One region of the Aurantimonas sp. A3-2-R12 genome, then DNA from elsewhere that is predicted to be linked to it. Evidence: predicted binding sites of a transcription regulator. Region 1 holds the regulator's gene; the other holds the start of a gene.

The links. Region 1 encodes LexA, which represses DNA repair genes until DNA is damaged. Its sites were predicted from a motif close to TGTTCNNNNTGTGTTCNG; they were not measured.
Region 2: the regulator LexA is predicted to act here: its motif matches at 5,214-5,231, upstream of VSX60_RS11545 (YifB family Mg chelatase-like AAA ATPase).

The regions. Positions count from the first base shown of each region.
Region 1 covers NZ_JAYXIH010000001.1:8,038-17,709, forward strand. The annotation lists gene VSX60_RS00055 (hypothetical protein) at 451-1,968, shown strand; gene lexA (transcriptional repressor LexA) at 2,566-3,297, opposite strand; gene VSX60_RS00065 (molybdopterin molybdotransferase MoeA) at 3,341-4,579, opposite strand; gene moaC (cyclic pyranopterin monophosphate synthase MoaC) at 4,576-5,073, opposite strand; gene trpC (indole-3-glycerol phosphate synthase TrpC) at 5,070-5,885, opposite strand; gene trpD (anthranilate phosphoribosyltransferase) at 5,882-6,913, opposite strand; gene VSX60_RS00085 (peptidyl-prolyl cis-trans isomerase) at 6,910-8,799, opposite strand; gene tpiA (triose-phosphate isomerase) at 9,013-9,672, shown strand, end outside.
Region 2 covers NZ_JAYXIH010000019.1:16,653-26,324, reverse strand. The annotation lists gene VSX60_RS11565 (BrnA antitoxin family protein) at 1-44, shown strand, start outside; gene VSX60_RS11560 (GFA family protein) at 41-466, shown strand; gene VSX60_RS11555 (hypothetical protein) at 522-932, shown strand; gene pheT (phenylalanine--tRNA ligase subunit beta) at 1,113-3,527, shown strand; gene VSX60_RS11545 (YifB family Mg chelatase-like AAA ATPase) at 3,584-5,116, opposite strand; gene VSX60_RS11540 (YjbE family putative metal transport protein) at 5,394-6,014, opposite strand; gene VSX60_RS11535 (hypothetical protein) at 6,158-7,540, opposite strand; gene trhO (oxygen-dependent tRNA uridine(34) hydroxylase TrhO) at 7,731-8,618, shown strand; gene ald (alanine dehydrogenase) at 8,634-9,672, opposite strand, start outside.

The sequences.
Region 1 (9,672 bases):
AGTGGTTCCAGGGAAGACCGGGATCTTTGAGAAGAACGGAAAGTGGGGCGCTTCGATCCGACAAAACGGTAGGTTCATAGTCCTGGGCTCCTTTGACAGCCAGTATGAGGCTATGCAGGCAAGGGACTACTTTTCAAAACATACCCGCCAGGGGTTTGGCGGTTTGCATGGCGTTGATTTGACGGGGTTCGATCCGTTAAAATTTGCGCCGACTGCACGCCGAATCCTCGGAGATTCCTAGAAGCTTCGCTATAGCCTCCCGCTGGTGGCAAAGCCGTGGTCTGCAACTTGCTGTCCCAGGATCGGATTGACACTCTGCCCTGATCGTACATCGCAATGACCAAGGGAAACTGGACAGCGTCTCCCAGTCTGGTATCTGCATTCTCACTCATGTGGTGCGCGAAGGTGCTCGTTAACCGCGTAGTCGGCTCCAACAAGGAAGATCCTCGCGTGTTCGATATGATCCATAAAGTCCGTTCCGAGGTCCAGGAGACCCGCCAGAGATTCCGTGACGATCTTCCGATAAGCCTCAAGAGGGCGTTCTCCAGAGAACTTTCCAGTGACGAGTGGACAGCAATGTTCAAGGCGCTCGGCAAGACCGACTGGGCGGCACTGACAAACTCGATGGGTGTCCGATGTGCATTAGAGATGATCAGTAGTTCGCATAGTCTGGATGCCGAAATTAGGAGGCTAGAAGGATCCATCGCCGTTGTTGAGCCGCGACGATTCGCCAAGATGCAGGCAAAATCTCGTCAGCTGGCGCACTTTATGATGACCGGCGAACATGGGGCGCAGCTTCTGTGCAATGCCGAGGCTATCGCTCGTATGCTGGGGGAGAAAAATTTTCTACTCACCAGTCCGCCGGCACATTTGGTCAACGACATTGATCGACTGGTCACGGTCTACGCCATCGATTTACTGGATCAACGGTCACGCGTTACGATGGCCAATCTAATAGAAACTCAGAGGGATGGCGTCGAGTTCATCATCAGCTACCTTGTAGGTAATCGTATCGACGAACTGGCCAAGATCGGCACTAACCAAGTAGCCAGGCTGAACCATTACAAGGGGCATATCCCTTCTGAAGCTCTTCAGGGTGGATCGTTGACCATCGCTTCGGCAACCGAACACGCTCACCTGCTCAGCCGTGGCTACAAGAAAGTGTCGGACTATGAAGGATCCTCGGCCGATCGAATGCTTGGAAGCCGTGCTTACTATTTCGCCCCAATATCCGGATTAGCACCCTTCAGCCAGGGTGCTCTGCAGACAGTCCATCAGACAGTGTCAGGTATCGATCCCGAGACCGGTTACAGCGTGGGCGAAATCATGGGCGGACGGATCAGTGAGATGAACCAGGTCCGGTTGATCGAGCGCCAGATCGGGAGCCAACGCCAGACGAGTGAAAATCTCCGACCGATCTTCGATGATAACGGTAAGGTGACCGCCTATGAACGGACGGCGGATGTCTCCAAGCTGACCAGTCTGCATCGCAGCACGGATCTGGCGCAGATGATCGGTGTCTGGCGGTGTCGTCAGATGGAAGAGCTCCTAGCCGTGAAAGTTAATGGTGAGTTGGTCGACCGCCTATATGAAATCTGGGAGAGGGACAGAAAGCTCGGCAAACAAAACGAGTTCGTCAACATCGCTCGACTTAGAGATAAAGACAAGGATGATAGCATCCTAGTCGACGCAGCCAAGATTATCCCGCCCCAGACACGCGATTACATCAAGTGGGTGTTCGGGCGTGACGATTTTTGGGTTCGTCGAGACATGGTGCTCGACACTTTCGGCAAACGTCAAGCCTCTATTAGGGATCGATTCACCGACGCCAATTTCGAGAGTTTGGCCGTGGGTATTCTGGGAAATAAAGCGTTTCCAATACTGGTTCGCTCAGAGAAGAGCATTCAGGACCTGAGTGCCAATGTGAAGAACCCAATCAAGTGGTTATTGCGCGGACGGCGAACGTAATTTCAGTCTCGTTCCAGCCTTCGAGCAGACGGTCCGACACTGGCTAATTGGGCGATCCCTCCATGTCACCGCCTAATCAGCGCAACAGGTAGCGTCCGATTTCTCGTAGCCATAGTCAGACCAAACATACCCGTGTGCCGCTCATAACATGGGATTGCTACGCGCTAAGAACACAATGTGAACGAAGGCTGTTTTGCAAGAAATCCGCTAAATGCCTCAAACCGGCTGTGGCCATTTCGGCATAACAATTCGGATTTGCAGGTGATTTCAGGAAAACTGAGGTTCGATGTGGCGCCCTTAGCAGGGGAGCGCCTTCGACCACTCGGCCACCTCTCCGAGGACGCAGATACCTGCGCGACGGGCCCGGTGCAAGGGAGGCAAGAAGAAAACCCGGTGAACATGATCGAAAGGCACCCCGCGGCCATTCAAACCGGACACCGCGAAACCTCGCCCCGACCCGGGAACGATCCACACGCGCTTCCTTCGCGGCGCCGTCAAGGCTCTGCGCGGCGCGGCCTGGTTCGCGGCTCAAGCAGCAGCTGGCACAGGTCGAAAAGTTGGCTCCGCGGGATCGGTTGCCAACTGTCGGTCCGGCCTTCAGTATTTGCGGATGAGCCCGACCAGCCGGCCCTGAACCTTGACCCGCTCGGAGCCGAAGATCCGCGTTTCATAAGCCGGATTGGCAGCCTCCAGCGCAATCGTATTGCCGCGCCGGCGAAACCGCTTCAGCGTCGCTTCCTCCTCGTCGACCAGCGCGACAACGATCTCCCCGGGCGTCGCTGTGTCGGCGCGGCGAATCACCACCGTGTCGCCGTCGAGGATTCCGGCTTCGATCATCGAATCGCCCTTGACTTCCAGCGCATAATGCTCGCCGCCGCCAAGCATATCCGGCGGCACGGCGAGGGAATGGGTGGTGTGCTGGATCGCCGAAATGGGAACGCCCGCCGCGATCCGGCCCATGACCGGAATCGAGACTGTGGCCGGTTCAGGCGGTCTCGTCGTCGCGCGTCGGGAAATCGGCTCAGACGTCTTGCGTGCCGCGTCGCGGCTTCCTTCGATCACGCTCGGCGTAAACCCGGCGTGGCCGACGGGGGCAGGGCGGTCCTTCTGCATCGCTTCGGGCAGCTTGAGGATCTCCAGCGCTCGCGCGCGATTGGGCAGGCGCCGAATGAAGCCCCGCTCCTCAAGCGCGGTAATCAGGCGATGAATGCCGGATTTCGACCGAAGCTCCAGCGCGTCCTTCATCTCGTCGAAGGAGGGAGGCACCCCGCTATCCCTCAGCCGTTCGTGAATGAACGACAAAAGGTCGTGCTGCTTGCGTGTCAGCATCGAGGCGACTCCCTAAAACAAAACCTGAACAAACCTATCTGTTCTAGTTGTGTTCCGCAAGACCCTTCCATTCGTCGAGCACAACGTAGCGGCAAGCCTCCCCCGCGCTCGCCGGAGCCGCCGAAGACGGCCGCACGAGCAAAGCATCGGCCTGCGCGTAGGTGGACAGGAGGGAGGAATCCTGGCGGGGCAGCGGAATGACCCGGACGACGCCGTCTTCTCGAGCCTCCAGCCGTGAGCGAACGAAGTCGGTCCGCAGGCCATTTTCAGGCATCGGCGCGCCGAGCAGCCCATGCCGGTAGAGCTGGCGATCGGGAAAACCCGCCAACCGGCGCACCAATGGAATCAGGAACAACCGCGCGGCGACCATGGAGGAGGCCGGATTGCCCGGCAGACCGACGATCGTCAGATCGCCAAGCCGCCCCGCCATCAAGGGCTTGCCGGGGCGCATCGCGACCTTCCAGAAGTCGAGTCCGACGCCGCGGTTGGCGAACACCTTGCCGACCAGGTCGTGATCGCCGACCGACGCCCCGCCGATCGTGACGAAGACATCCGCCCGGTCCCGGATGGAATCGCTCAGGCGCGCGTCGATCGTGGCGACGTCGTCGCCAGCGATCCCGCAGTCGATCGCATCGCCGCCGGCGCCTACCACCATCGCCGCGACGCCGTACGGGTTGGAGGCGACCAACTGCGAGGGACCGAGCGGCTCGCCGGGCAGCACGAGTTCGTCGCCAGTTGCGAGGATGGCCACCTTCGGCCGCGCCAGCACCGTCAGCGCGGGGTAACCGCAGCTCGCCGCAAGCGCGATGGCGCCGGGCGTGAGCAGGGCGCCGCGGGTCAACAACGTCTCGCCCGCAGCGAAATCGATACCGGCTGCCCGGATGAATTGGCCGGGTTCGAGCGAAACCGTCGGGCGTACGGTGCCATCGACTACAACGCGGGCGTCTTCCTGGATCAGGATCGCATCCGCACCTTGCGGCACCGGCGCCCCGGTGAAGATTCGCGCCGCTTCACCGATTCCCACCTGGCCGTCGAAGGCGCGCCCGGCGGCGGATTCGCCGACGACCCGCAGGGTCTCGAACGGCGACTGGACGTCCACCGCCCGGACGGCGTAGCCATCCATGGCCGAGGCATCGAAGGACGGCTGGGTGCGGCGGGCCAGGACGTCCTCGGCAAGAACGCGTCCGGCCGCTTGAAGCAACGGCAGCTGCTCGGTGCGGGTGAGGGGCACCGCGCTCCCAACCAATCGTCGATAGGCTTCCTCGACGGGAAGCAGACTCATGACCCGGCCGCCGTGAAGTCGCCGGAACGGCCGCCGGATTTCGACAGCAGCCGGATGCCGGACACGCGCATCGAGCGGTCCACGGCCTTGGCCATGTCGTAGATCGTCAGACAGGCCACGGAGACCGCCGTGAGCGCCTCCATTTCGACGCCCGTCTTGCCGCTGACCTTGGCCAGCGCGGTCACGCGCAAACCGGGCAGGGTCGCATCCGGCGTTATTTCGACGCCAATCTTCTCAAGCATCAGCGGATGGCAAAGCGGAATCAGCTCGTGCGTACGCTTGGCCGCCATAATTCCGGCGATCCGCGCAATGCCGATGACGTCGCCCTTCTTGGCCTCCCCGGCGAGAATCAGCTCCAGCGTCGCCGGCTGCATGGCAACGAAACCCTCGGCCTCGGCGACCCGAACGCTGTCGGCCTTGTCGCCGACATCGACCATCGAGGCAGCGCCGGCGGCGTCGAGATGGGTGAGTCCGGATTGCTTGGTGTCGCTCATGACGAGGCCCCCGGTTGGCGGGTGGCGCCGAGCAGCACGCGCGTCGCCGCCTCCACATCAGACTGGCGCATCAGGCTTTCCCCGACGAGAACGGTGCGGATCCCCCGATCGGCGAGGCGCAGGCAGTCTGCATGGGTGAAGATGCCGCTCTCACCGACGAGAATTCGGTCCTCCGGCACCAAGGCCGCCAGCCGCTCGGCCGTGGCCAGGCTGGTCTCGAAGGTCCGCAGGTTGCGATTGTTGATCCCGATCAGCGGCGTGCGGAGCTTCAGCGCACGCTCGGCTTCGGCTTCGTCATGGATCTCGACCAGGATGTCGAGGCTGTAGTGTTCGGCAGTGGCTTCGAGATCACGCGCCAGCGTGTCGTCCACGGCGGCCATGATGATCAGGATCGCGTCCGCGCCCCAAGCGCGCGCTTCGGCCACCTGATACGGGTCGAACAGGAAATCCTTGCGCAGCGTCGGCAGCGTGGTCGCGGCGCGAGCCGCCGTCAGATAGGCGGGCGCACCCTGAAACGAGGGCGTATCGGTGAGGACGCTGAGGCATGTCGCGCCCCCGCGCTCATACGCCGCAGCGAGAGCAGGCGGATCGAAATCCTCGCGGATCACGCCCTTCGAGGGACTGGCCTTCTTCACTTCCGCGATGAGTGCTAGCCGACCCTCGGCGTGCCGAGCCCGGATCGCCGCCGCAAATCCTCTCGGCGCATCCGAGGGATCGATCGTGGCTTCGAGATCGGCGAGCGGCATGCGCTGTTTGGCAGCGGCGATCTCGTCGCGCTTGTAGGCTTCGATTCGCTCAAGGATGTCACTCATGCGGACGCCTCGCCGAACTTGCGCGTTGCTGCCGCCAGGCGCTCCAGGGCGGCACGCGCCAGGCCGCTGTCGATCGCATCGGCTGCCATTGCGACGCCGCCGCGAATATCCTCAGCCTTGCCGGCCATCATCAGGGCGCCGGCACTATTGAGCAAGACGATGTCGCGGTAGGCGTTTTTCGCGCCGCCGAGCACTGCGGTCAGCGCCGCGGCGTTTGCCGCCGCGTCCCCGCCCTTGATTTCGGCAAGGGGCAAACGCCGCAACCCGGCGTCCTCCGGCTCGACGCTGAAGGTGCGGATATCGCCGTCATGGAGGGCAGCAACCGCGGTCGTCCCCGAAACGGTCATTTCGTCGAGCCCGTCACCATGCACGACCCAGGCGGATTCGGTCCCCAATTCGCGCAGCGTCTCCGCAAGCGGCAGCAGCCATTGTGGCGAGAACACTCCAACCAGCAGCTTCTTCACGCCCGCCGGGTTCGACATCGGTCCGAGCAGGTTGAAGATCGTTCGGGTGCCGAGCTCGACCCGGCTGGGACCAACGAAGCGCATCGCGGCGTGATGCGTCGGAGCGAACATGAAGCAGAGGCCGGCATCGGCGAGCACCCGCGAGATCGCATCCGGCTTCAGGTCAACGTCGACCCCGAGCGCGGCCAGCACGTCCGCCGCACCTGATTTCGAGGACAGGGCCCGGTTGCCGTGCTTGGCGACGACGAGACCGCACCCGGCGAGGACGAGGGCCGAGCATGTCGAAACGTTCAGCGTGCCGGCGTGATCGCCGCCAGTGCCGACGATGTCGATGGCGTCCGGCGGCGCCGCGACCCGCGACATGTTGGCGCGCATGACCGAGACGGCACCCGCCATCTCGTCGACGGTCTCGCCGCGCACGCGGAGCGCCATCAGGAAGCCGCCGATCTGCGAGGGCGTCGCTTCGCCGGACATCATCACCGCGAAGGCGGCCTCCGCCTCGGATCGCGTCAGGGACTGACCGTCCGCGACCTTGGCGATGAAAGGTTTCAGACTTTGGCTCACCGGACGATCGCCTTGGCGTTTTCGATGGCGGCCGGACTGACGCTGAGCGGCGTGTCGTTTTGCAGGAGTGTCACGTAGCTCTGCAGGAGATCGTTTTCGAAGATACCCTTCAACTGCTGGCGCTCCTCCGCCGCGACGTTCGCGGCCGGATCGGCGGGAGGAGCGATTTCGGTAACCTTCAGGACGACCTGTGAGCCGGACTCGCGGCCGCGCGCCGTGGCGATCGTTCCATCGCCGCCGGAGTACGCCGCGGCGACGCCGACCTGACCCAGAACGGCCGCGCCGGACTGCCGCGTGATCGACGCCGCCGTCTGCTTGCTAAGGCCCGCTTCCGTCGCCACCTCGTCCATGCTCTTGCCGCTCTCGAGTTCGGCCTTCAAAATATTGGCTCGCTCGCTCAAGAGTCGCTGGGTCTCATCGTTTTTCCAGTCGGCGAGCACGCGGTCGCGTGCTTCGTCGAATGTGCGGTCGCGCGCCGGGTCGATACTGACGACGTCGTAGAAGACATAGCTGTTCGATTCAAAGTTGATCGGCACATTGTCGAATCCCGGTTCGGTTTCGAAGGCACCGGCCAGAAGCTCCTCCGCCGCCGGAAGTTCCGGGACCGGCGCGCCGTCGGGACCGTTGCCCTGGCTGTCGACCGCCGGAACGGTTTCGGCCGCAATGCCCGCGGCCTTGGCCGCCTCGGCGAAGCTGGCGCCACCGGCGCGCGCATCCTCGAAGGCGTTGTAGGCGCTTGCGGCGGTGTCGTTCGCCGCGACGAGCGCCAGAGCCTTGCGAATCTCGTCCGAGACCTCGTCGAGCGGACTCACACCCACCGGCTGGATTTTTGAAACGCGCAGGATCGCCGGGCCGAAGGCGCCGGCCACAACGTCCGATATCGCCCCTTCGCCCAGGGAAAACGCCGCGTCGGAGATTTTCGCGTCCGGAATTTCAGATTTGGATACCAAGCCGAGGTCGGTGTCTTCGACGGTCCGTCCGGCCTCTTTGGCGACCTCTTCGAAGCTCGCACCGCCGTCCAGCTTGGCCTTGGCTGTGTCGGCGGCCGCCTTGTCGGCGAAGACGATCTGCTGGACCTGGCGCCGCTCCGGTGTGGTATAGCGCTCCTTGCTCTGTTCGTAGTCCGCCTTCACCTGCTCGTCGGTGATCGTCGCCGGATCACTCAGCACTTCCGGCGTCAGCGTGGCGTACGCGAGGGAGCGATATTCGGGCGCGGCGTATTTCGCCTTGTTCTCCTCGAAATAGACCTTCAGCACGTCGTCCGACGCATCGGCGACCGGTGGCACCGTCGAGGGGGACATGCTGATGTAATCGACCGTCCGGCGCTCGCCATTGTAGAGGCCCAGCGCCGTTTCGAACGTTACGGGCGTATTGCCGCCCTGCGAAATCGCCTCGACGATCTGGCTGCGAATGGCGGCGTCTTCCTGGCTGCGGATATAGTCCCGCTCCCGGATGCGGGCGTTGGAAAGGACCGCCTGAAACGCATTGCGCGAGAAATTTCCCGAGGCGTCCTGAAACGAGGGGTCGTCCGCGATCAGACGCGCCAGACGCTCCTCCGACAGGCCGAGGCCGATGCGACGACCCTGTTCGTCGAGCATGGCGCCGGCGACGAGCTGGCTGAGGACGCCTTGGTCGATGCCGAACAATTGGGATTCTTCCGTGGTCGGACGGCGGCCGATCTGCTGGGCCAGACGGGCTTGGGCCCGGTTGTAGGCCAGAGCGTAATCCTCCAGCGAAACCTCGGTCTTGCCAGCTGTCAGCACCGTCGTCGCCGTATCGCCGCGAAATACGTCGCCAATACCCCAGGCGGCGAAGCTGACGACGAGCAGGGCAAGGAGGATCTTCGCGGTCCACCCGGAAATGCTGCCTCGCAGTGTATTGAGCATCGTCGTCTCCCTTCGCCCGCTCGACTTTCGCGGCGGCGAAGCGAAGCAGGGCATCCATCGTTCTCAGGCCTTAATAGGAAACAGCGCGGGGCGGGCGCAAGCAGGCTGGACGATTGATTTCTCGGCTCCCTCGCATATTGCCGACCGACGATGATAGGTATGCGCCATCAGGTCCGCGCCCTCCGCGCACCGCTCCAGGGAGTAAATGTCGACATGAAGCCACGGCCACTGATCGCGGGTAACTGGAAGATGAACGGGCAGTTGTCGGCATTGACGGAACTGAAGAGCATCGCGGACGCTGCCGGCCACGGGCTCGCCGACCGCCGCGACCTGCTGATCTGTCCGCCGGCGACGATCCTGTCCGCCAGTCGCGGGGTCCTGGGTGAGAATGTCGCGGTCGGAGGGCAGGATTGCCATCCGGCGGAAAGCGGTGCCCACACCGGCGACATCTCCGCTGCGATGCTGAAGGATATCGGGGCGCGTTACGTCATCGTCGGTCATTCGGAACGCCGCGCCGATCATGGCGAATCGGACGCGCTGGTTCGCGCAAAAGCGGAAGCGGCCATGAAGGCGGGGCTGGTCGCGGTGATCTGCGTGGGCGAGACCGAGGCGGAACGCGAGGCCGACCAGACGCTGGAGGTCCTCGGGGCGCAACTGGCCGGCTCTCTACCGGACGGATTGACCGGCGAGACCGCGGTCGTCGCCTACGAGCCTGTCTGGGCGATCGGAACCGGACGCACGCCGACGGTCGCCGACGTGAAACAGGTTCACGATTTCATTCGCAAGACCCTGTCGGATCGCTTTGGCGAAGCTGTCGCCTCGGCTGTGCGAATCCTTTACGGTGGATCTGTCAAACCTGCGAACGCGGCCGAG
Region 2 (9,672 bases), on a different contig from region 1:
TCAACGCGGTTCTGGCCGAACATGTGAAGGCCGCCGGAAGGTGAGCGAAAGAGCGCCCCCTGATGTCCGCCACGCTGGCGGCTGCCGTTGCGGACGCGTCCGCTTTCGTGCCTCGGCCGACCCAATTTTCACCAGCTATTGCCACTGCCGTGACTGCCGCAAGGCGTCCGGTGCGCCGGTCCTGGCTTTCGTAGGCTTCTGCCGCGATGACGTCACCTTCGAGGCGGCGGGCGAGAAGGACTATGGCGACAGTCCGGCCAGACGCTCCTTCTGCCCGGAATGCGGGACGCCGATCGCCTATCGCGACGATCGGCTGGCTGATCGCATTTACTTCGTTCTCGGAGCGATGGACGCGCCGCAATGCTACCCGCCGACCCATCACGCCTTTCTGTGCGAGGCGCTGGATTTTCCGGCGATCGAGGATGGCCTGCCGCGATATCGGCGGTTCAGCGTAGAGCGGCCTTGATTTCTGACGCAATGCCGCAGATGGACATCCTTCAAGGCAACAACGGAACCCCGCCATGTCCCCGCGCATGATCGTCCTCGAAGTGATCGCCGTCGTCGCCGGCGCGATCATCGGCTTGCTTGTCGTCGATTTTTTCCACTGGCTGTTCGCCGATGGTGCCTTCTTCGCGCTGCTGTCGTCGCTCGGCCGCATCGTGGTGGCGCTGGTGACCGTCGGCCTGTTCGCCTTCTACTATCGCTCGATGCCGCCGACGCCGGCCGCGCTCGCTTCGTTCTTCACCGGCGTCGGCCTGCCGGCAATCCTCGACAAATTCGGCTTCGACTCCCCGCTCAGTTGGGGAACGCTGTTGTTCCTTTATGTGATTTTCGCCGTCGTCGCGCTGTTCACCTATCGCTTCGTCCACGCCAACGCTGCCGTCCGTCGTGTGGCCGGCGAGATCACTTCCTCCGACGGCCCGAACTCGTAGGGCGAGTGTTGCCGGTGGTCTCCCACCGGCGACCTTTCCGTTGACGCGGACAACCTTCGCGTCCTACGCAGCAGGGCCGCGCCCGACGCGTGTTTTGCGCCGAGCGCCGGCTCCGTTCTTCGAGACATCCATCCTTCGCGCCGCAAGGCCCGCTCGCAACCCAACCGACGATCGCTTCCCATGAAATTCACCCTCTCCTGGCTCAAGGACCATCTCGACACCGACGCGTCGCTGGCCGAGATCTGCGAACGCCTGACGATGATCGGGTTGGAGGTCGAGGCCGTCGACGACCGCGCCGTGTTCGCGCCGTTCCGGATCGCGCGGGTGCTCTCCGCCGAAAAGCACCCTGACGCCGACAAGCTGAAGGTGCTGACCGTCGAGGCCGGACCCGACATCAACGGCGGCAAGCCGATGCAGATCGTCTGCGGTGCGCCGAACGCGCGCGCCGGGCTGGTCGGCGTCCTCGCGATCCCCGGCACCTATGTGCCCGGCATCGACACGACCCTGTCGATCGGGCGGATTCGCGGCGTCGAATCCCACGGCATGATGTGTTCCGAGCGCGAACTGGAACTCTCCGACAGCCATGACGGGATCATCGATCTGGCGGAAGACGCACCAGTCGGCGCCAAATTCGCCGACTATGCCGATCTCGCCGACCCGGTCATCGAGATCAATTTGACGCCGAACCGCCCCGACGCGACCGGCGTTGCCGGCATCGCGCGCGATCTCGCCGCCTCCGGCCTCGGAACGTTGAAGACGAAGGCGTCGGAGCGGATCGAAGGGGAAGGCGACTGCCCGGTCGCCGTTCGTGTCGAGAGCGCCACCTGCACCGGCTTCGCGCTCCGCCAGGTGGCGGGAGTCGCCAACGGCGCCTCGCCGCAGTGGATGCAGAAGCGTCTGCGGGCGATCGGACTTCGCCCGATCAACGCCCTCGTCGACATCACCAACTACGTCACCTTCGACCGCGGCCGGCCCCTGCACGTCTTCGACGCGGCCAAGGTGGCGGGCGACCTCACCGTGCGCGACGCCAGGGCCGGCGAGGCGGTGCTGGCGCTGGACGGCCGCACCTACACACTCGCCGACGGCATGTGCGTCATCGCCGACGACAACGGCGTGGAATCGATCGCCGGCATCATGGGCGGCGAGCAGTCCGGCTGCGACGCGGCGACCACTAACGTCCTTATTGAATCGGCGCTCTGGGAGCCGGTCGACATCGCCCGCACCGGCCGGACGCTCGGCATCATCACCGATGCCCGCTACCGCTTCGAACGCGGCGTCGACCCGGCCTTCATGGAGCCGGGGCTGGATCTTGCGACGCGTCTGGTCCTCGACATCTGCGGCGGCACGCCCTCGAAGCGCACAATCGTCGCTGAAGCCGAGCGCGAGACGCTGTCGATCCCGTTGCCCTTCGGCGAAGTCGAGCGGCTGACCGGGCTGACCGTCACGCCGGACGAGCAGGTGGCCATCTTGAAGCGGCTCGGCTTCGGTGTGTCGAGCGACGACGCGGCGGCGAGCGTGACGGTTCCGAGTTGGCGGCCCGACATCGACGGCAAGGCCGACCTGGTCGAGGAAATCATGCGCCTCACCGGCGTCGAGACGATCGAACCCCAGCCGCTGGCGGCCGCGGCTTCCGTCAACACCCGCATCCTCACCGTTCCGCAGATCCGCGACCGTGCCGCCCGCCGGGCGCTGGCCGCGCGCGGCATGGTCGAGACCGTGAACTACAGCTTCATTCCCGAGAACCACGCCATGGCTTTCGGCGGCGGCACTGAGGCGCTGAAGCTGGAAAATCCGATCTCGGCGGACATGTCCGACATGCGGCCTTCGCTGCTGCCGGGCCTGATCGCGGCCGCAAGCCGCAACGCTGCCCGGGGCTATGGCGACACCGCCCTGTTCGAGGTGGCGGCGGTCTACGCCTCCGACGAGCCGGACGGCCAGATGCGCGTCGCCGGCGGCGTGCGGCGCGGGACGGCCGTGCACAGCGGCGCGGGACGGTCCTGGGATGGCAACGCCCCCGCCGTCTTCGTCTTTGAGGCCAAGGCTGACGCCATCGCCGCGCTGGAAGCGGCCGGCGCGCCCGTCGACCGGCTGATGATCGAAGCGCCCGCGAGCGATTGGTTTCATCCCGGTCGGTCCGGCCGTATCAAGCTCGGCCCGAAAGTGATCCTCGCCGAGTTCGGCGAGTTTCATCCCAAAACCTTGAAGCAGATCGACGCTGCCGGCGCGTTCTGCGGCTTCGAGGTGTTCCTCGACGCGATCCCCGAGCCCAAGCGCAAGGCCACCCGCACCAAGCCGGTGCTGACCCTGTCGCCGTTCCAGCCGGTGCGCCGCGACTTCGCCTTCGTCGTCGATGCCGGCGTGGAGGCGCTGAAGCTCGTGCGCGCCGCCGAGGGCGCCGACAGGAAGCTGGTCGGCGAGGTGCGCGTCTTCGACGTCTTTTCGGGCGCGGCGCTCGGCGAAGGCAAGAAGTCCGTCGCCATCGAGGTGACGCTCAATCCGGCCGACCGAACGCTGACCGACGAAGATTTGGAAGCGGTCTCGGCCAGGATCGTCGCCCAGGTCGAAAAAGTCACCGGCGGCACGCTGCGCGGCTGACGCGCGACTGCGCCGGGCAACGGCCTCGGCGGCTGCCGGCGATGGCGCTTCCGCGCTCATGCCGCCGCCGCCAGCCGCTCGCCTGCGACGCGGTAGGAGATCGCCTCGGCAAGGTGAATGCGCCTGACGGTTTCGTTCTGGTCGAGATCGGCGAGGGTGCGGGCGACCTTCAGGATGCGGTGATAGGCGCGGGCCGAGAACTTCATCTGCTCGGCGGCGTCCCGCAGAAGCTTCAGGCCCTCGGCGTCGGGCTCGGCGATCGTCTCGATGAGGGCGGCCGAGCAATGGGCGTTGACCGTCGCTCCGGACAGGCCCACGGCCTCGTAACGCTCGATCTGGAGTGCGCGGGCCGCCGCCACCCGAGCCTTGACCGCCTCTGACGTCTCGGACGGTTGCGGCCGGATCATGTCGGCGGCGGTGACCGCCGGCACGTCGACGCGCAGATCGATCCGGTCCATCAGCGGGCCTGAGATCCGCGCCTGATAATCGGCCGCGCAGCGGGCCCCACGCGCGCAGGAGCGGCCGGGCTCGCCCGCCATGCCGCAGCGACAGGGGTTCATCGCCGCGACCAGCTGCATCTTGGCCGGATAGGTCACCCGGTGATTGGCTCGCGCGATGACACTTTCACCCGCTTCGAGCGGCTGCCGCAGCGAGTCGAGCACCACCGGCGAGAATTCGGGAAACTCGTCGAGGAAGAGGACGCCGCGATGGGCGAGCGACACCTCGCCGGGCCGGGCGCGCAAGCCGCCGCCGACCATCGCGGCCATGGAGGCGGAATGATGCGGCGCGCGGAACGGGCGCCGGTCGGAGAGCTTGCCGCCGGAAAGTTCTCCGGCGATCGAGGCGATCATCGAGACCTCGAGAAGTTCCTTGGGGGTCAGCGCCGGCAGGATCGAGGGCAGCCGCTGGGCGAGCATCGACTTGCCGGAGCCGGGCGGTCCGACCATCAGGAGATTGTGGCCGCCCGCGGCGGCGATTTCGAGCGCCCGTTTGGCGACCGTCTGCCCCTTGATCTCGGAGAGGTCCGGCAGGTTGGCGGGCGCGGCCCTGACCGCCGGTTCCGGCCGCGCGACGATCTGGGTGCCGCGAAAATGATTGGCGATCTGGATCAGGCTGCGGGCGGCAATGATGTCCATGTCGCCGCTTGCCCAGGCGGCTTCCGCGCCACAATCGGCCGGGCAGATCAGCCCGAGACCGATGGCGTTGGCCCCGATCGCCGCCGGCAGCGTCCCGGCCACCGCCGTCAGCATGCCATCGAGCGACAATTCGCCGAGAACGACGTAGCCGGCGAGCGCGTCGGAGGGGATCGCGCCGAGCGCCGCCATCAGTCCGAGCGCGATCGGCAGGTCGTAGTGGCTGCCCTCCTTGGGCAGGTCGGCCGGCGCGAGGTTGACGGTGACCTTCTTGGGCGGCATCGACAGGCCCGAGGCGTGCAGCGCCGCCTGGACTCGCTCCCGGCTTTCGGCGACGGCCTTGTCGGGCAGGCCGACGATCTGGATGCCGACCTTGCCGGGGGCGACCATGACCTGGACGTCGACCGGGACGGCCTCGATTCCCTGAAACGCGACGGTCTTGACGCGCGACACCATGGGGTCACCCCTCGAACCGGCGGCCTGTACCCACAGCGGTGAGACGGCCGCCTTGACCAAGAATGCCTCAAGGTAAGCATGGTTTTGAGAATGAAACAAGAACATCATTCGAACAAAACCGCGCCGAATCGAGTCGCGCCGTTCAACCGGATGATTCGTTAAAGGCAAATTAATTCAGGATTAGCCATGTTTTCCGGCCTCGGCGGCTCACCTCGCAGGACCCGCTAACGCCACCACGGGCGCCCGACCGTCGCCTCGCTTTCGCCTGTCGCCGGCTTCAGCCCAGCAGGTACGGCGCAGTCTCCTGCCAGCCTTCGTAGATCATCTTCAGCGCGACATAGAGGATGATCACCAGGCCGATATAGCCGATCCAGCGATAGCGGCCGAGCAGCCGCGCGATCAGCGTCGCGGCGAGGCCCATCAGCGCGATCGACAGGATCAGGCCGAGCACAAGTACCCAGAGGTGCTCGCGGGCCGCGCCGGCGACGGCGAGCACGTTGTCGAGCGACATCGAGACGTCGGCGAGGACGATCTGCCAGATCGCCTGGCTGAGCGACTTGCGCGGTGCCAGGCTTGCGCTGTCGCCATAGAGCGCGGCTTCGGCGGCGGGGTCCGGCACCCGCAGCTCCTGCCACATCTTCCAACTCACCCAGAGCAGCAGCAGCCCTCCGGCCAAAAGCAGGCCGACGATCTCGATCAGCTGCGTCGTGACCGTGGCGAAGCCGATGCGCAGCACCGTGGCGGCGATGATGCCGACGAGGATCGCCTTGCCGCGTTGCGCGGCTGGCAGGCCGGCCGCGGCGAGACCGATCACCACGGCATTGTCGCCGGCGAGCACCAGATCGATCATGATGACCTGCGCCAGCGCCGTCAGGGATTCTGCCGTCAGAAATTCCATCGCCAAGAAAGCTTTCGGGAAAATATGGAGCCGTTCGTCTCGACCGGAGGGGTTGGGCGTCGGCGTGCAGGACGCCGCTTGAAGTAGTGCAATCGCCGCGTGCGGGAAAGCGCTTGCCGTCTATCCGGGCCAAAGTGGAATAGTCACAGCATCGCCGCAACGAGCACCGACAGCGAAAGCGCCAGTCCGGCGACGAGGTTGAAGCCGCGGTTCCACACCAGGCCCACATGGAGCGCGCTGGCATGGCCAAGCCGGCCGACCAGCATGGTCGTCGCCGTGAAGGGCGACGACGCGCCGGTCAACGCCCAGCCGGCGGTCAGCGCGACGATGATGGCGTTCGGCGAGACCCCCAGGGCTTCGGCGGACGGAAGCAACGGGGCGAGCAGCGAAACCGACAGCAGAGGGTTCATGCCGATCTGGCCGAGCAGCGGGATGAACCAGACCAATGCGACCAGGACGAGCGGGCCAGGAAGCGCGGCAAGACCGGCTGGTTGGCTTTCCATCAATGGCTGCAGCAACGCGCTGCCGACCGTGCCGATGAACCCTGCCATGACCAAGAGGACGAGCTCCGAATGGTAGGATGGTACCTCAGCGATCGTAAAGTTCCGCAGATGGGTGAGCCAGCGCCGCGCGGTACCCTCCGGCCCCCGCGTCTGGACGAACAGCCAGCCGACGGCCAGCGTCGGGACCAGCAGCATGACCACCGCGATCATCCGCAGGCCGGTCAAAAGCTCGAGCGCCGCCACGCCGGAAAACAGCAGCAGCAACAGCGCCAGCAGCGGCTTCAGGTCGCGCCAGCTGCCGATCGGCTTCGCGCGTGCCGGGCGCGGCTGCGAGAGCTTTGGCTTGTAGAGCGAATCCAGCGCCCAGCCGACGAAGGTCACCAGGACGGCGTTGAGAATCGCGAAGCCCGCCGCGCCGCTCCAAGAGGAGCCCGGGATGATCGAGGTGGTGATCGCCATGGCAAAGGCGAGCGGCGACCACGCCAGGGTGGCGACGAAGCCGCGCTGGATGGCCAAAAGCATGCGTCGGTTGCGGATCTCGCGAATCTGCGCGTTGGTCTCCCGATTCGCGATGCTTTCCGTCAGGCCGCCGAGCAGCGAGATCGCGCCGTAATTGAGGATGAGCGCGAACAGGTGGCCGCCGATCGTCAGGGCCAGATAGCGCTTGCCCGGCGGCTGCGTCGCCAGATACTGCCCGCAGCGCGCGATCGCCGGCGAGGTCGAGGCAGGATTGCGCAGCGAGGCGAGGGCGATGAAGAATGCCGCGATGAACGATCCCTGGGCGAGTCCGCGAAGCGCGATGTCTTGCCAGTCGGGCCGGAAAATGACGGCGGCCGCGACAAGGCCGAGGCCGGCCGCGACGAAAGCCTGCCGCGACGGACGCGCGCGGGGCGCGGCAAGCGCGAGAAATGCCACGATCCCTGCCGAGCCGACCATCGACGCCGTCGCGTCGCCGGTCCATTCGCGCAGGAGGACGGCAAAGGCGGTGACGATCAGCACGACGCCGATGACACGGTCGAGCACGGGCGATGGAACTCCGAAGGGTTGCGAGCAGGTGGCGGGATTCGTTTCCCTCTCTTATCATCTTCCGGTCGGCCGTCACCGCAACGCGGGAGAAAATTCGCCGATCGCCCGGACACAGGCCGACACCGCTGGAGGAACGCTGGCGCGACCGCGCATTTGTCAGGCGCGACTCGTGGCGCTATGAGGCGGCATGCCGTTCACCGTCGCTGCCTTCTACCGGTTCGTCCCGCTCGATGATCTGCCGTCGCTCAAGTCGGCGCTCGCGCGATTTTGCGCCGAGCGCGAGGCACGCGGTACGATTCTGATCGCGCCCGAGGGTGTCAACGGCACCATCGCCGGAACGAAGCCGGCGATCGCCGCGATCATCGACGAACTCGACCGCCGCTGCGGCATCCGGCGCGGCGAGGTCAAATTCTCCGAAGCCGATGTCTGGCTTTTCGCGCGGCTGAAGATCCGCATCCGGCCCGAGATCATCACCATGCGCGCGCCCGAGGCCAATCCGTCGATGCAAGTCGGCACCTATGTCGAAGCGCAGGACTGGAACGCGCTGATTGCCGATCCGGAGGTGGTCGTCGTCGACACCCGCAACCGTTACGAGACCAAGGTCGGCGGCTTCGAGGGGGCGATCGACCCCGGCATCGACAATTTCACCGAATTCAAGGATTTCGTCGCGGCCAGCCTCGACCCGAAGGCCCATCGAAAGGTTGCGATGTTCTGCACGGGCGGCATCCGCTGCGAAAAGGCCTCGGCCTACATGCTGTCGAAGGGGTTCGAGAGCGTTTTCCACCTCAGGGGCGGCATCCTGAAATATCTCGAGGAGGTGCCGGAAGACGACAGCCGCTGGCGGGGCGATTGCTACGTCTTCGACGGGCGGGTCGCCGTCGGCCACGGGCTGGAGGCGACCGACTGGGCCGCGTGTTTCGGCTGCGGGGCACCCCTCTCGCCCGACGATCAGGCATCGCCGGCCTACGAGGACGGCGTCTCCTGCCCGCATTGCATCGACCGCCTCACCGGGGAGAAAGCCGCGGCGCTGCGCGAGCGCCAGCGGCAGATGACGGCGCGCGAACCGGCCGACTGACCGCTTAGCGCTGCCTCAGGCGGCTAGCGCCTGGTTGGCGTCGATCATCGCCCGGCCGAGCGATTCGGCGACGGCCCGGTTGGTGATCTGACCACGATGGACATTGAGCCCGTGCATCAGGTGTGGGTCGGCCGACAACGCCTCGAGCCTGCGGTTGGCCAGCGCCAGGCCGAAGGGCAGCGTCGCGTTGTTGAGCGCGTGCGCCGAGGTGATCGGCACGGCGCCCGGCATGTTGGCGACGCAGTAATGCACGACGCCGTCGATCTCGAAGGTCGGTTCGGCGTGAGTCGTCGCGTGCGAGGTCTCGAAGCAGCCGCCCTGGTCGATGGCGACATCGACCAGCACCGCGCCCTTTTTCATACCGGAGAGCATCTCGCGGGTGACGAGCTTTGGCGCCGAGGCTCCGGGGATGAGCACCGCGCCGATCACGGCGTCGGCGGCGAACACTTCTTCCTCGATCGCCGTCTTGGTCGAATAGCGCGTATGGACGCGGCCGGCGAAGAGGTCGTCGAGGTCGCGCAGACGCTGGATCGAACGGTCGAGGATGGTGACGTCGGCGCCGAGGCCGATCGCCATCTTGGCCGCTTCCTTGCCGACGACGCCGCCACCGATGATGACGATCTTGCCGGGGGCGACGCCGGGGACGCCGCCGAGCAACACGCCGCGCCCGCCATGGGCCTTTTCGAGAGCCCGGGCCGCGGCCTGGATCGACAGTCGGCCCGCGACCTCCGACATCGGCGCCAGCAGCGGCAAGCCGCCGCGCCCGTCGGTGACGGTCTCGTAGGCGATCGCGGTCACGCCCGAAGCGAGCAATCCCTCGGTCTGCTTCGGGTCCGGCGCGAGGTGGAGATAGGTGTAGAGGATCTGGCCCTCGCGCAGCTGCGCCCACTCGTTCGGCTGCGGCTCCTTGACCTTCACCACCATGTCGGCGGCCTTGAAGATTTCAGCGGCATCGGCGGCGATCGTCGCGCCCGCAGCCTGGTAATCGGCGTCGCTGGCGTCGATGCCCGCTCCGGCGCCGGTCTCGATGAGCACCTCATGGCCCTGGGCGACG